DNA from 2 places in the Alteromonas fortis genome. Region 1 is predicted to be linked to the other one. Evidence: predicted binding sites of a transcription regulator. Region 1 holds the regulator's gene; the other holds the start of a gene.
The links. The regulator sigma-54, encoded in region 1, starts transcription at its own class of promoters, with help from an activator protein. The targets are predictions, from matches to a motif close to GTTGGCACGNNNNTNGNNT.

Region 2: a site for sigma-54 is predicted at 1,264-1,282, ahead of PCAR9_RS11600 (DUF883 domain-containing protein). Genes of this name have one in related genera too.

Annotation. Positions count from the first base shown of each region.
Region 1 covers NZ_LR812090.1:810,505-816,737, forward strand. The annotation lists gene ptsN (PTS IIA-like nitrogen regulatory protein PtsN) at 30-473, opposite strand; gene hpf (ribosome hibernation promoting factor) at 487-774, opposite strand; gene PCAR9_RS03615 (RNA polymerase factor sigma-54) at 805-2,286, opposite strand; gene lptB (LPS export ABC transporter ATP-binding protein) at 2,360-3,085, opposite strand; gene lptA (lipopolysaccharide transport periplasmic protein LptA) at 3,088-3,633, opposite strand; gene lptC (LPS export ABC transporter periplasmic protein LptC) at 3,602-4,180, opposite strand; gene kdsC (3-deoxy-manno-octulosonate-8-phosphatase KdsC) at 4,177-4,725, opposite strand; gene PCAR9_RS03640 (KpsF/GutQ family sugar-phosphate isomerase) at 4,726-5,706, opposite strand; gene PCAR9_RS03645 (calcium/sodium antiporter) at 5,709-6,233, opposite strand, start outside.
Region 2 covers NZ_LR812090.1:2,668,563-2,674,461, reverse strand. The annotation lists gene PCAR9_RS11610 (hypothetical protein) at 18-275, opposite strand; gene PCAR9_RS11605 (hypothetical protein) at 372-893, opposite strand; gene PCAR9_RS11600 (DUF883 domain-containing protein) at 898-1,227, opposite strand; gene PCAR9_RS11595 (response regulator) at 1,409-3,502, opposite strand; gene PCAR9_RS11590 (response regulator) at 3,515-3,967, opposite strand; gene PCAR9_RS11585 (sensor histidine kinase) at 3,957-5,474, opposite strand; gene PCAR9_RS11580 (hypothetical protein) at 5,479-5,703, opposite strand; gene PCAR9_RS11575 (sigma-54-dependent transcriptional regulator) at 5,719-5,899, opposite strand, start outside.

The DNA.
Region 1 (6,233 bases):
CCTATCTATAATGTATAGGCTCTTATGGCTTAACTTAATGCAGAAATAATCTCGTCGCTGGTTGTTGCACGGCGTATTGTTTTAATTGTTTCTTTGTCACTGAGCTTACCTGCTACGGTAGCCAGTGTTTGAAGGTGTCCTTCGGTTTGCTCTTCGGGAACGAGTAGCGCAAAAAATATGTCTACGGGCTTTTCATCTAGGGCATCAAAGTTGATAGCTGGTGTGCTTGTTACAACAATTGCTATTACCTTCTCAAGGCCAGCCAGGCGACCGTGAGGCAGTGCTATGCCGTTGCCAATACCCGTGCTACCCATACGTTCTCGAGCCATTAAGCTATTTAAAACCGTTGCCTGGTCGATGTTATCATTTTGCTTGGCAGCGATATCAGCGATGATCTCAAGAATTCGCTTTTTACTATTACACTGAACCGCACACTCGGTGCGGTCCAGACTTACGATGGCTTGTATATCCATACTTAATTAACTACTAATGTTTTTTCAGTTTTTCCTTATGCTTGATTACCTGCCGGTCGAGTTTATCAACCATGCTGTCAATCGCCGCATACATGTCGGTATTTTCTGAGGATGCGAATACTTCAGCGCCACTTAAATGAACAGTCGCTTCGGCTTTTTGATTTAATTTTTCAACGTTCAGGATGACATGCACATTAGAAATGTGATCAAAGTGACGTTCAAGTTTGCTGAACTTCGTATCGACATAATTACGCAAAGAGTCGGTGATTTCGACATGATGACCAGTGAGGTTGATTTGCATATTTCGTCTTCCTTATATATTTAAGCCTAGTTAAATAAGGCTTTTGCGTTGGTTCGACGGTGGGATCGATAACGATTCCCGATATTTTGCTATTGTTCGCCGAGCGACTTTTATGCCTTGCTCTGCCAACAACGAAGCAATCTTGCTATCACTTAGCGGCTTGCTAGGATTTTCCGCAGCCACTAACTTCTTGATCAATGCACGAATCGCTGTAGATGAACATTCACCACCTGACTCAGTTGCTACGTGGCTTGAGAAGAAATACTTCAATTCGAAGATACCACGAGGCGTATGCATATACTTTTGCGTTGTCACACGGGAAATAGTCGATTCGTGCATATCTACCATTTCTGCGACATCATTTAGCACCATTGGTTTCATCATTTCCGGGCCGTGCTCAAAAAAGCCCATTTGCTGCTGCACAATACAATTTGCGACCTTCATTAAGGTATCGTTACGAGATTCAAGGCTCTTTATGAACCACTTGGCCTCTTGCATGTGTGAGCGGATGAATTGTGAATCGCTACTGTTCTTAGCACGGCGACTCATTGCTGCGTACTGTTGATTTACGCTTAATTTCGGCAGACTGTCGGGGTTCAGCTCAACCACCCAACGGCCATTTTTCTTGGTTACTGAGACATCAGGAATAACGTACTCAGGCTCTTTAGTAACTAAAGCACTACCTGGGCGAGGATTCAAGGTTTGAAGTAAACGCATTGCTTCGCGCAGCTGATCTTCTTTTAATCGGCTCTTACGCATTAGGGTGCGGTAGTCTTTACTGCTCAGTAAATCTGAATATTCCTCAATAAGCTGCTTCGCTTCAGAAAGCCACGGCGTGTCTTCTGAAAACTGGCGCAATTGCACCATAAGACATTCTTGAGGGGTACGAGAACCTGAACCAATGGGGTCGAACATTTGAATGCGCTTAAGTACACATTCTATTTCGTCCATTTCGATAGGCTCTTCAAGATCATCATCGTTGACCGCTTCTAAGATATCGTCAAGAGTAACGGTCAAATAACCTGATTCGTCAATCGAATCGATGATTGCAGTAGCAATGGCGCGGTCAGTATCCGAAAAATGAGTGAGGCGCATTTGCCAAAGCAAGTGCTCTTGGATGTCTTCAGTGGTTTCACCTTGAAAGATTTGTTCATCATCATTAGATGGACCAGGTGCAGGCGCAGAAGAAGCGGAATAATACTCATCCCAAGTGCTGTCGATAGGTAGCTCATCGGGAAGGTCATTCTTCTCCAGTGCATCTCCTGCTTCTAGCGTGTCGCTTGATGCAGAAGCTGTCGCTTCAGCAGCGCTATCGTCACTATCGACATTGTTCTTTTCTACTTGTGGCTCGTCGTTACCTTCTTCCACTTCTAAAAGCGGATTAGAGTCGAGCGCTTCTTGAATCTCTTGCTGAAGATCAAGCGTAGAAAGCTGCAGCAGCTTAATGGCCTGCTGCAGCTGAGGTGTCATGGTAAGTTGTTGGCTAAATTTTAGCTGTAAAGATGGTTTCATCTACGTCTTATTTAAATGCTCTAAATTAAATATACCAGAGCGAAACTGAAAAGTGACAATTCGGTTACACTAACTATAGCCTGAATTGTTCGCCTAGGTATACGTCCCTTACTTTTTGATTACTTAAAACCTGTTCCGCAGTTCCTTGCGCAATAAGCTCGCCATGACTCACAATGTACGCTTTTTCGCAAACATCCAATGTTTCGCGTACGTTATGGTCCGTGATAAGGATACCAATACCCCTATCTCGCAGATGCTGTATTATCTTCTTTATATCATTAACTGATATTGGATCAACACCGGCAAATGGTTCGTCTAACAAAATAAACTGTGGTTTTGCTGCCAGAGCTCGTGCAATCTCTACGCGACGCCGTTCTCCCCCTGACAAACTCATCCCCGTACTATTACGTATATGGTTGATATTAAATTCATCAAGTAGGGCATCTGCTTCTTCTTCTTGCTGTTGTGAATTTAAATCTTTACGGGTTTGCAAAATGGCCATGATATTTTCATGTACCGTAAGCTTTCTAAATATTGATGCCTCTTGCGGGAGGTAGCCTATACCGCGGCGTGCGCGCTCATGCATTGGCTGGTGAGTAAGCTCATTATCATCAATTTCGATCTTGCCTTTGTCTAAGTTGACCAAACCTACAATCATGTAAAAAGTAGTGGTCTTACCAGCTCCATTAGGGCCGAGAAGACCAACAATTTGACCGGTAGACACTGAAAGGCTTACGTCGCGAACAACCTGTCGCGATTTATACGATTTAGCAAGGTTTTTAGCGCTCAAAGTTGCCATTGCTATTCATTGTCCTCGTTGTCTTTCTTAGACGATGTTTTACGAATGGTGTCAGGGGTAAACACTGTGGTTACACGACCTTCACCATCTTCACCGGCGCCACCCGTTGCAAGCAATTGTTCAGTAATCATATCGAACGTAATCTTATCACCTTGCACTTTACTGGTATCTTGCTGTAGCTCAGCATTACCCGCCAGAGAAATAGTGCGATTAATTACTTCATAGCGAATTTCATTAGCTTTCGCTGATACCGGTGTACCGTCTTCTAGTGATTGAGAATAGCTTGCAGGGTTGCCACGAGCGATAAATATTTCACGGCCGCTGCCATCTGTAGCTATTACTTCTACTTCATCAGCTTCGATTAGTAGTGAACCTTGGGTAATAAGTACATCTTCCTTGTACAGAGCTGTTTTGTTTTTACCATCAATAAACTGGGTGTTTGACCCTATCTTAATGGGTTGTGAAAAATCTTCTTCACTGGCTGTTACCGCACCGCTAGCGATGGCAAGTAGAAGGCTAGTTGCTAGGGGAGTAAGTCGTTTGTACATGATCTAAAAGCTCGTATTCTTGTGTGCGTAAATTCGCGTTAAACCCATTGCTTATAATACGGTACTGCGTGCCCAGTATCTCAACGGGTTGATCAGATGTCATTTGTTTCGTGTCTAAATTTATCTGTATGTATTCCGTGGATAAACTTTTAACAAAATCATCGCTGGTTTGATTTTCGATAACAACGCTATCTTCAAGCTGAATTAATTCATTGTTATATAGCGTTCCTTCCTCGGCAGTTACAACCCAAGGTGATGAAGCACTTTCTGTATAAAGGGTATATTTAGGCTGCTGGAATAAAACAAAGCCTAATTGGTCGTAGTGCTCCATCGACTCTGCAAAGACTTTGTGATTTAACTCACCGTCTTGGTTGTACAAGGTCGTAGTTAAGTTTTTTGCCTTGTAGGCAGGTTTGAGCGCATCATTTTCGCTACTACCTTGAGTTTCAGGCTGCTCTTCCATCCACGTTGGGATGTACATTAGCATCGCTAAGATAAATAGCGCCGATATACTTAAACCTAAGCGATTAAAGCCAAACTGGCTCATACACTAGCTCCGAAAATGTCACTTGCAACGCCTTTAGCCTGCAAAATGGTATCCGATATTTCTCGAACCGCACCAAATCCACCTGGAAGTGTGGTGATCCAGTTCGCTTGTTTTGCAACAAAAGGGTGAGCATCGGCAACCGCAATTTTTACCGCTACGTGCTGATACATTCCGGTATCGGGCATATCATCACCTACGGCGGCAACTTGGCTTGAGTTTAACCCAAGGCCTTTCATTAACTCGTCAAGCGCGTCAGCTTTGTTTTCTTCACCCTGAATAATGTGCGCCACATTTAGCGCCTTCATTCTGTTTTCTACAATTGCTGAGCGACGCCCTGTTATAACGGCGACGTTAACACCATTACTTACTAAGGCTTTCACGCCATATCCGTCTCGGGTGTGAAAAGCTTTAAGTTCTTCACCGTCGTTGCCTAAGTAAATGCGACCGTCTGAAAATACGCCATCCACGTCACAAACCAGTAGTTTAATATTTGCCAACTGCTCAAAAAGTGCCTGGTCTAAATCGGTGTATAGAGTTGTCGTCATTTAGAGTACTCCCGCTTTCAAAAGCATATGCATGTTGAAGGCTCCGACAGGTTTGCGCTTTTCATCGGTAACCATTAAAGCAGTTATGTTATAGGTTTCCATTAGGTTTAGGGCTTCTACAGCTAGCTGCTCTGCTGTGGTTGTTTTGCCGCCTTTGGTCATTACATCTTCTACTGTCGCACTATGCACATCTATACGGGCATCAAGTATTCGGCGTAAATCACCATCAGTAAATACGCCTGTTAACGAACCATCGGGAGCGATAACACCAGTCATGCCTAAGCCCTTTTTGGAAATTTCCAAAAGTGCATCAGCAACAGTTGCATTTAAATTTACTAGTGGGATATCGCTGCCACTTAGCATGATATCACTCACTTTAAGCAATAGTTTTCTACCTAAGCTACCGCCGGGGTGCGACAGTGCAAAGTCGTCTGAAGTGAAACCTTTTTGGTCGAGCAGGGCTACCGCAAGGGCATCACCCATAACCAGTGTGGCCGTAGTGCTTGATGTGGGCGCCAGACCTAATGAACATGCTTCTTTTTCTACACTAATATCCAGCACTACGTCTGCGTGTTGTCCTAACGAACTATCGGCACTGTTGGTCATTGCCACTACCAGTATGCCTAAGCGCTTAACAACGGGCAGCAAGTTTACTAATTCGTTGGTTTCACCAGAATTAGAAATGGCTAAGAGCACATCTCCTTTACTCAGCATGCCCAAGTCGCCGTGGTTGGCTTCACCGGGATGCATGAAAAAGGCAGGTGTCCCAGTGCTCGCGAGGGTAGCGGCGATTTTATTGCCGATATGTCCAGATTTTCCCATACCGCTTACAACCACTTTACCTTTGCAAGAGAAAAGAATGTTGCATGCAGTGATAAAGTCATCATTTAAGCGCTCTGCAAGGTTGGCAATAGCCTGCGTTTCAATGTCGATAACGCGCTTTGCCGATTCGATATAGTGCATCTGAGTTTGTGTATTCATGATTATCCGAACAGCCAGTATTGGTAGCCGATAAAGCAAGCCAGAAGTATGAATCCATTGGTTCTTGATATAGTACGCTTTCCAATTAAATCGAAGCTGAACAAGAACAACAGCAAAGTCAAACCGAGCATAACGTACATGTCTCGGTTATAAACGTCAGGGTCTAGCAGACCTGGGGCAATTAAACCTGGCATACCGAGTACGGCTAGCAGGTTGAAAATATTAGAGCCAATAATATTACCCAGTGCTAAATCGTCTTCACCTTTAAGCACACCTGCGACACTTGCCGCTAATTCAGGAAGGCTTGTGCCAAACGCAATAATCGTCAACCCGATAACTAAGTCAGAAATGCCCATGTATCTGGCAATTTCCACGGCTGAGTTTACAAGGAAGTGGGCACTCAAAGGTAATACAACAAGGCCAACACCAATCCAGATAAGCGCTGAGGTATTAGAAACGCCCTTTGGAATTTCATCTGCGGTCTCAGCCACCAGCGGGTCTTCTTTATCAACTTGTAGCGATAACCA
Region 2 (5,899 bases), 1.9 Mb from region 1:
ATTCCTTAATACTGTGATTACTGAAACAAAGAGAAGAGTGCGGTTCTACCTAAAACCATTAAAGCGCGATTGCGCTTTGCTTTTGGCTTAGCGTCTACTGCACCCTTATAAGCTCCAACAGAAGCTATGCCAAGTAACGTCTCCGGCTTACCCATCATTAACGAACATTGCCTTTTTGCTTGTGTAAGTGCAACATCAGCGTGATGTTTTTGAGAAAAATAGGCATGCTCCTTTTGCGCTATGTCTCTCATGTTCGCTTTCAAAAAGATGTTCATAGTACTCACCTCACTATTGTTGAAAAGGCTCAGTTAAAAGCCGCGGTTAAAGGGCTTAATCAAAAAAGATCTACTCGCCTTCCCGTATGTGCCTTATCAGAAGACTCTACGCCACGTCTGAATCAATCTGCTTAAACTTAAATAGTTAAACGCATTCTGAGCAAGCTTAAAGAAACCAAATGCCGCAAGACTATTAAGTACTAATAATACAAGTGGTACCACAACGTAGTGCACGCCAGCATTGTGAAGTATAGCGCCTATAGCAATATTTAAAATAAGCCAACAAACTGTACCAACCGCGAATGCTGCAAGGCATGCAAAAACAGTGACGAAAAAACTCTTTTTGACAAGCATGAGTTCACTATTGGTGAGCTCAAGAAATGCAAAGCCTTGTTCTTTTCTTTGAGAGAATGCTTCTTTGAACGCGTTGACAACTTCAGAGAATGACGGGTCGGGGTATTGTTGCTGGGTTGACTGCTCGTCAGATGCTGACGCTGTGGGGTTACTTTCTCCTGTAGCGTTTACATGCAACTTCGCCTGCGCCGGGGGCGGCGTCAGGCGAAATGGATTTTCATGGCACGTGCTATAACGCGCTTTGTGAAAATCTGGTGCTTTCATAATATTACTTCTTACGTAGAAGCGATGTTACTAGCATACCCGCTGCAAAAGCGATACCTGCAGTCGTTACAGGGTTCTCAATTGCATATTTACGTACTTTTGACGCCTGCCATTTCTGCTCTGCTAGACGCTTTCGCTCTGACATGTTTTCGGCAGATGATGAAGCAGTACGACGAATTTTTTCTTCTGCCACACTTGCACTATCTGCAAGCTTGTCTACTGATGCATGAAGGGTGTCTTTCAGTTGATCCGTTACTGGGTGACTCGGTTCAGCCACACCGTTAGTGCTGTTAGTTTTAACGGTTTGTGGTTTTGCTGAAGCTTGTGTAGCCATAATACTCTCCTTAATATTTTGGGTTCACAATAACTATTGCAACGGCTGTACCAATAGAATAATTCCTTAATTTACAGAGGGATAGGTGGTTTGAGTTATTTGGAAGGGTGAAAGGTTTGCAAGAGAAGCGCGTTATCCTTGCAAACCCCTGTAATATTTTCTTAGTCGTTAAAACGAAAGCTTAGCTTCCACCTACGACGGATGCGAGGTCATCTTTTGAAACCGGCTTAAGCAGCGCGCTATCTATTCCTATTGCGTCCATTGCTTCTTCTTCGGCTTCGTGCCCACTAACTATGGTAAGCGAAGCATTTGGTAATTGTTTTTTAAGTTCGCCAGCGAGGTCGTAACCATTGTAATCAGGTAGGGTTAAATCCATTAATACGTGGTCAAAGTCATTATCTTGCGCTGTGCTAAGCGCATCAACACCACAGTACTCGGTGGTGACTTCATGACCTAAATGTACTAAAAACAACTGCAATAGCTCTGCTGCATCTTCATCATCTTCAATTACTAAGATACGTTTACTAGAAGGGCTTCCGTCACCTTTTTTCTGAGGGGGATCTTCAGCTGCTATGCCTATATTCGTATTGCGTTCAAATCCATCGCTTGATGGTATGTTTTCCTCTGGTGCGTAAGGTTTCTGTATCGGCATGTCAGCAACCTGTGCTTCCACATTGGTAAAAGTAACGTGGTCGCCAGGCGGAAGGTATTGTGAAAGAAGTTGAGCTAATGCAAAGCGGTCTATTGGTTTACCTATAACGTCATTAAAGCCTTCACGTATTAGTGATTCTCTCAGTCCTTTACGACTCGCTGCGGTAACCGCAATAACGGGAATATCTTTACCATGACGACGAATAGCGTGTAGGGCCTCAATGCCATTCATCACAGGCATGTGAATATCCATAAGAACGAGGTCAAAAGGTCGATTGTGTTCGTCGGCCTGTAATACCGCTTCCAGTGCTTTGACACCGTTTTCTGCGTAACTAATGTCTGCCTGAGACTGACTTACAAGATGACCGGTAAGGCGCCGAATTTCTCTTAAATCATCAACAATTAGCACTCTACCGGTAACATTCAAATCGATACTGCTAGACTCAACGGTTTGTATCTGACCAAGCTCTAAGTCGACAAGAGGTTGTTTGGATATATCGCCAGGGTCAATATCGAAGGTAAACGTACTGCCTTCACCAAGGCGAGATGATACATTTATATCGCCGCCAAGCTTGGTGACAAGCTCTTTACAAATAGCTAAACCTAGACCAGCACCACCATGATTAGCGCGCATCACATCTTCAATCTGCTCGAAGGGCTGGAAGATATTGATTAGTTTGTCTGGTGGCATACCTATGCCGGTATCGTCTACGGAAAATCTAAGTAACTGCGGCTTTTCACTATCTGTTGAATTTTCATCAAGGGTAATAGTGAGTGTGATACTGCCTTTATCGGTAAATTTTACCGCATTGGAGATCAGGTTAAGCAGCACTTGGCGAAGTCGAGTGGGATCTGTCTTAATAAATTCGGGAATTTTTGTATTCGAAACCACATTTAAACTCAGCCCTTTATCCTTGGCATTCAAACGCATTAACGAGTGAATATCGGTAAGGAAAGCAGATAAGTTAACATCTTTAATATTTAGTTCTAGCTTCTCGGCCATTATCCGTGACATATCAAGTAAATCATTGAGCAAGCTCAATAAGTGTTTGCCGTTTGAATGAATTATTGATAGCTCTTGCTGAAACGGGCTGTTTCTTGCGTCATCTATGAGAAGTTCTGTGTACCCCAAAATAGAGGTAAGAGGCGTGCGCAATTCATGGCCAAGGTGAGCAAGGAACTTGTCTTTCGCTTTGTTTTTTTGTTCAACTTTGTTGCGTTCAATCCGCTCGTTTTCTATATCGCGACGTACCATGGCGTAGCGGATAGTGCGCATAAAGCGCGGCGATTCTATCTCCGATTTCTGTAGATAATCTGCGGCCCCTGCGCGCATTACCATTTCATCTACTGTAGCGTCAGACTGACCTGTTAAAATAACCACAGGCAGGCTAAATTGGTTCGACTTCAGAACACCCAGAACATCTATGGCATTCTCTGCGCCCAACAAGTAGTCAAGCAAGCATAAATCAAAGTCTTCCGTCTTCAGCGCTTCTATGGCGTCAAGACTGTTTGTCACCCAGGTCAACTCAAACTTAGGTGACTCACATTGTTCTAGATAGTCAGAAGTTAAGAAGTAATCATCTTCATCATCTTCAACCAATAGAATTTTAATAACCTCTGACATCTAGTACCTCTTTTACTCGTGTGGTAACTCTACGAACTCGATCCAATAACGGCCTAAAGCACGCATCAGTTCAACCAGCCCTTCAAAGTTAACTGGTTTGGTAATATAAGAAGCGCAACCAAGGTCGTAACCGCGTAGCATGTCCTCTTCTTCTTTCGATGTTGTTAAGATAACAACGGGAATACTGCGTAGTTTTGGGTCGTTTTTAAGTTCCTGGAGTGCTTCGCGACCATCTTTTCTAGGCATGTTTAAGTCAAGTAAGATGAGGCTAGGGCGAGGAGCAGACTCAGGATCTGTGTATTTTCCCTCGTGACGGAGAAACTCTAATAATTCCACACCGTCTTCAACACAAAATAAATTATTTAGTACGCGACTTTCTTGCAGTGCGTCGACGGTCAGTAAGCGATCATCCTCATCATCATCGGCCATCAATATATTTATTGGCTGGGTTTGTTTACGCGTCATTGTGTGTCTCTCCATTATTGTTGTTGGAACCAAACGGCTCGCTATCCACCGGCATTATTATTGTAAACGTGGCCCCGTGACCTTGCGCGCTCGTGGCAGTAATCTGACCATTATGTCTTTCTACTATTCTTCGACATACGGCAAGCCCTATGCCCGTACCTTTATACTCACTTCTACCGTGAAGGCGCTGGAAAGGAGCAAAAATTTTCTCTGCGAACGACTGGTCAAAACCAATACCATTGTCGGTAACCGTAATTTTTATCCAATCGTATTCCTCAGACATGAGGATATCTTGGGTATCTTTTTCGCTTGCTTCTTGTAAAGTGATTTTGACAACGGGTGTTACGCCTTCACTTTGAAATTTGAGTGCATTAGAGATCAAGTTTAAAAACAACTGCTCAAGTTGTGTCTTATCACCTCGAATAATAGGCATCTTTTCGCTTACGTCTATCTGTGCTGATTTTTCATCAATGGCGATTTCTAAATCATCTAATACGCTTTGTATAACGTTATCTAAGTCTACTTCACTGAAATCTTTGCCACGTGTTGAAACACGAGAAAAAGCGAGAAGATCGGATATGAGCATCGACATGCGCTCTGCGGCGTTTAGCATTCGCGCTAAATAGTCTCTGCCTCTCTCATCAATGACATCGGTGTACCCCGACTCAAGACGGTTACCGAACGCCCGAATTTTGCGAAGTGGCTCTTGCAAGTCGTGTGAAGCAACAAAAGCGAAATCTTCTAACTCTCGGTTACTTCGGGCTAACTCGTCGGAGTAAAGGCTAAGTTCTTGTGTCCGCTCTTCTATGCGATTTTCTAAGTCCTCATTTACAGATTCAAGATCAGCCTGATACTTCTCGTGCTCTCGCGAGTTAATTTTCAGCAATAGAAAAACGGCAATAACGAGCAGCAGGGTAGTAGCGGATGAGATGATTAAGGTATTGACCGAGTCTCTTCGCAAGCTCATCAAATTTGCTAAATGTGTACCTTGCATACCACGTTCAGAAGTATCAATTTCACGAAATAGCTCTTCGAAACGTCTGTAAAGGTCAATACCTTTATCACTCTCAACTAGTTTAATGGCCTCTTTCTGTTTTCCTTCCTTTATAAGCTCAACGACTTTAATAACTTCGTTGATCTTTGCCTTGGTTAGGTAAAGCAATTCCTCAATTCTTACAGATTGTTCCTCTATATCAGACGAAAAAGAGCTTACTTCTACTTCGTCCATTAACTCGCCGATAACGCCAAGTGTTTCGGTGTAGTCAGTTAGATATTCTTCATCGTCAGTAAGCATGTAGCCTCGTTGACCAGACTCCACCCGAAGTACAGCTACATGAAGCCTATTAACTGCATTAATAACCCGATTAGTTGTAAATAATCGCGCTTCAAGTGCTGACAGGTCGTTAAGCGTACTCACTACATAAAAAGAGTTTGCTGTCATAACAACAATGATGACTACAACCAAAATTATCCAGCTGTAAATGGAAGACAGAACTTTAGAGATCATTTATTTATTCCGCATCATTCTCACCCAATTCTGAGGTCATTTCAGAAAGGGTCTCGCTGCAGTCTTTTGCACTGCTTATTATTTTATCTAACGCCGCTAATGCCTTTTCAGGCGCAACATCACCATTTAGTGCCATTTTTACTAACTCTGCCTGCATAGATATTCTATTTAGAGGCTTGCGAGCATCATGAACGAAAACGCTTAAACGTGAGAATTCTTCGCTAGTCATATCGAATACCTCTCATTACTCATCTTTGCTAAGATCGCCGTAGGCGTGAAGGCGGTTGTACAACGTTTTGGTACTAATCCCTAACATTTCTGCGGCTGTGGTTTTATTGCCGCTGACTTTCTCTAATGTGGCGTATATAAGCTCTTTTTCCACATCTTCAATCGTTCTTCCGGCTTGAAGGGCAGGTGTCGTACTC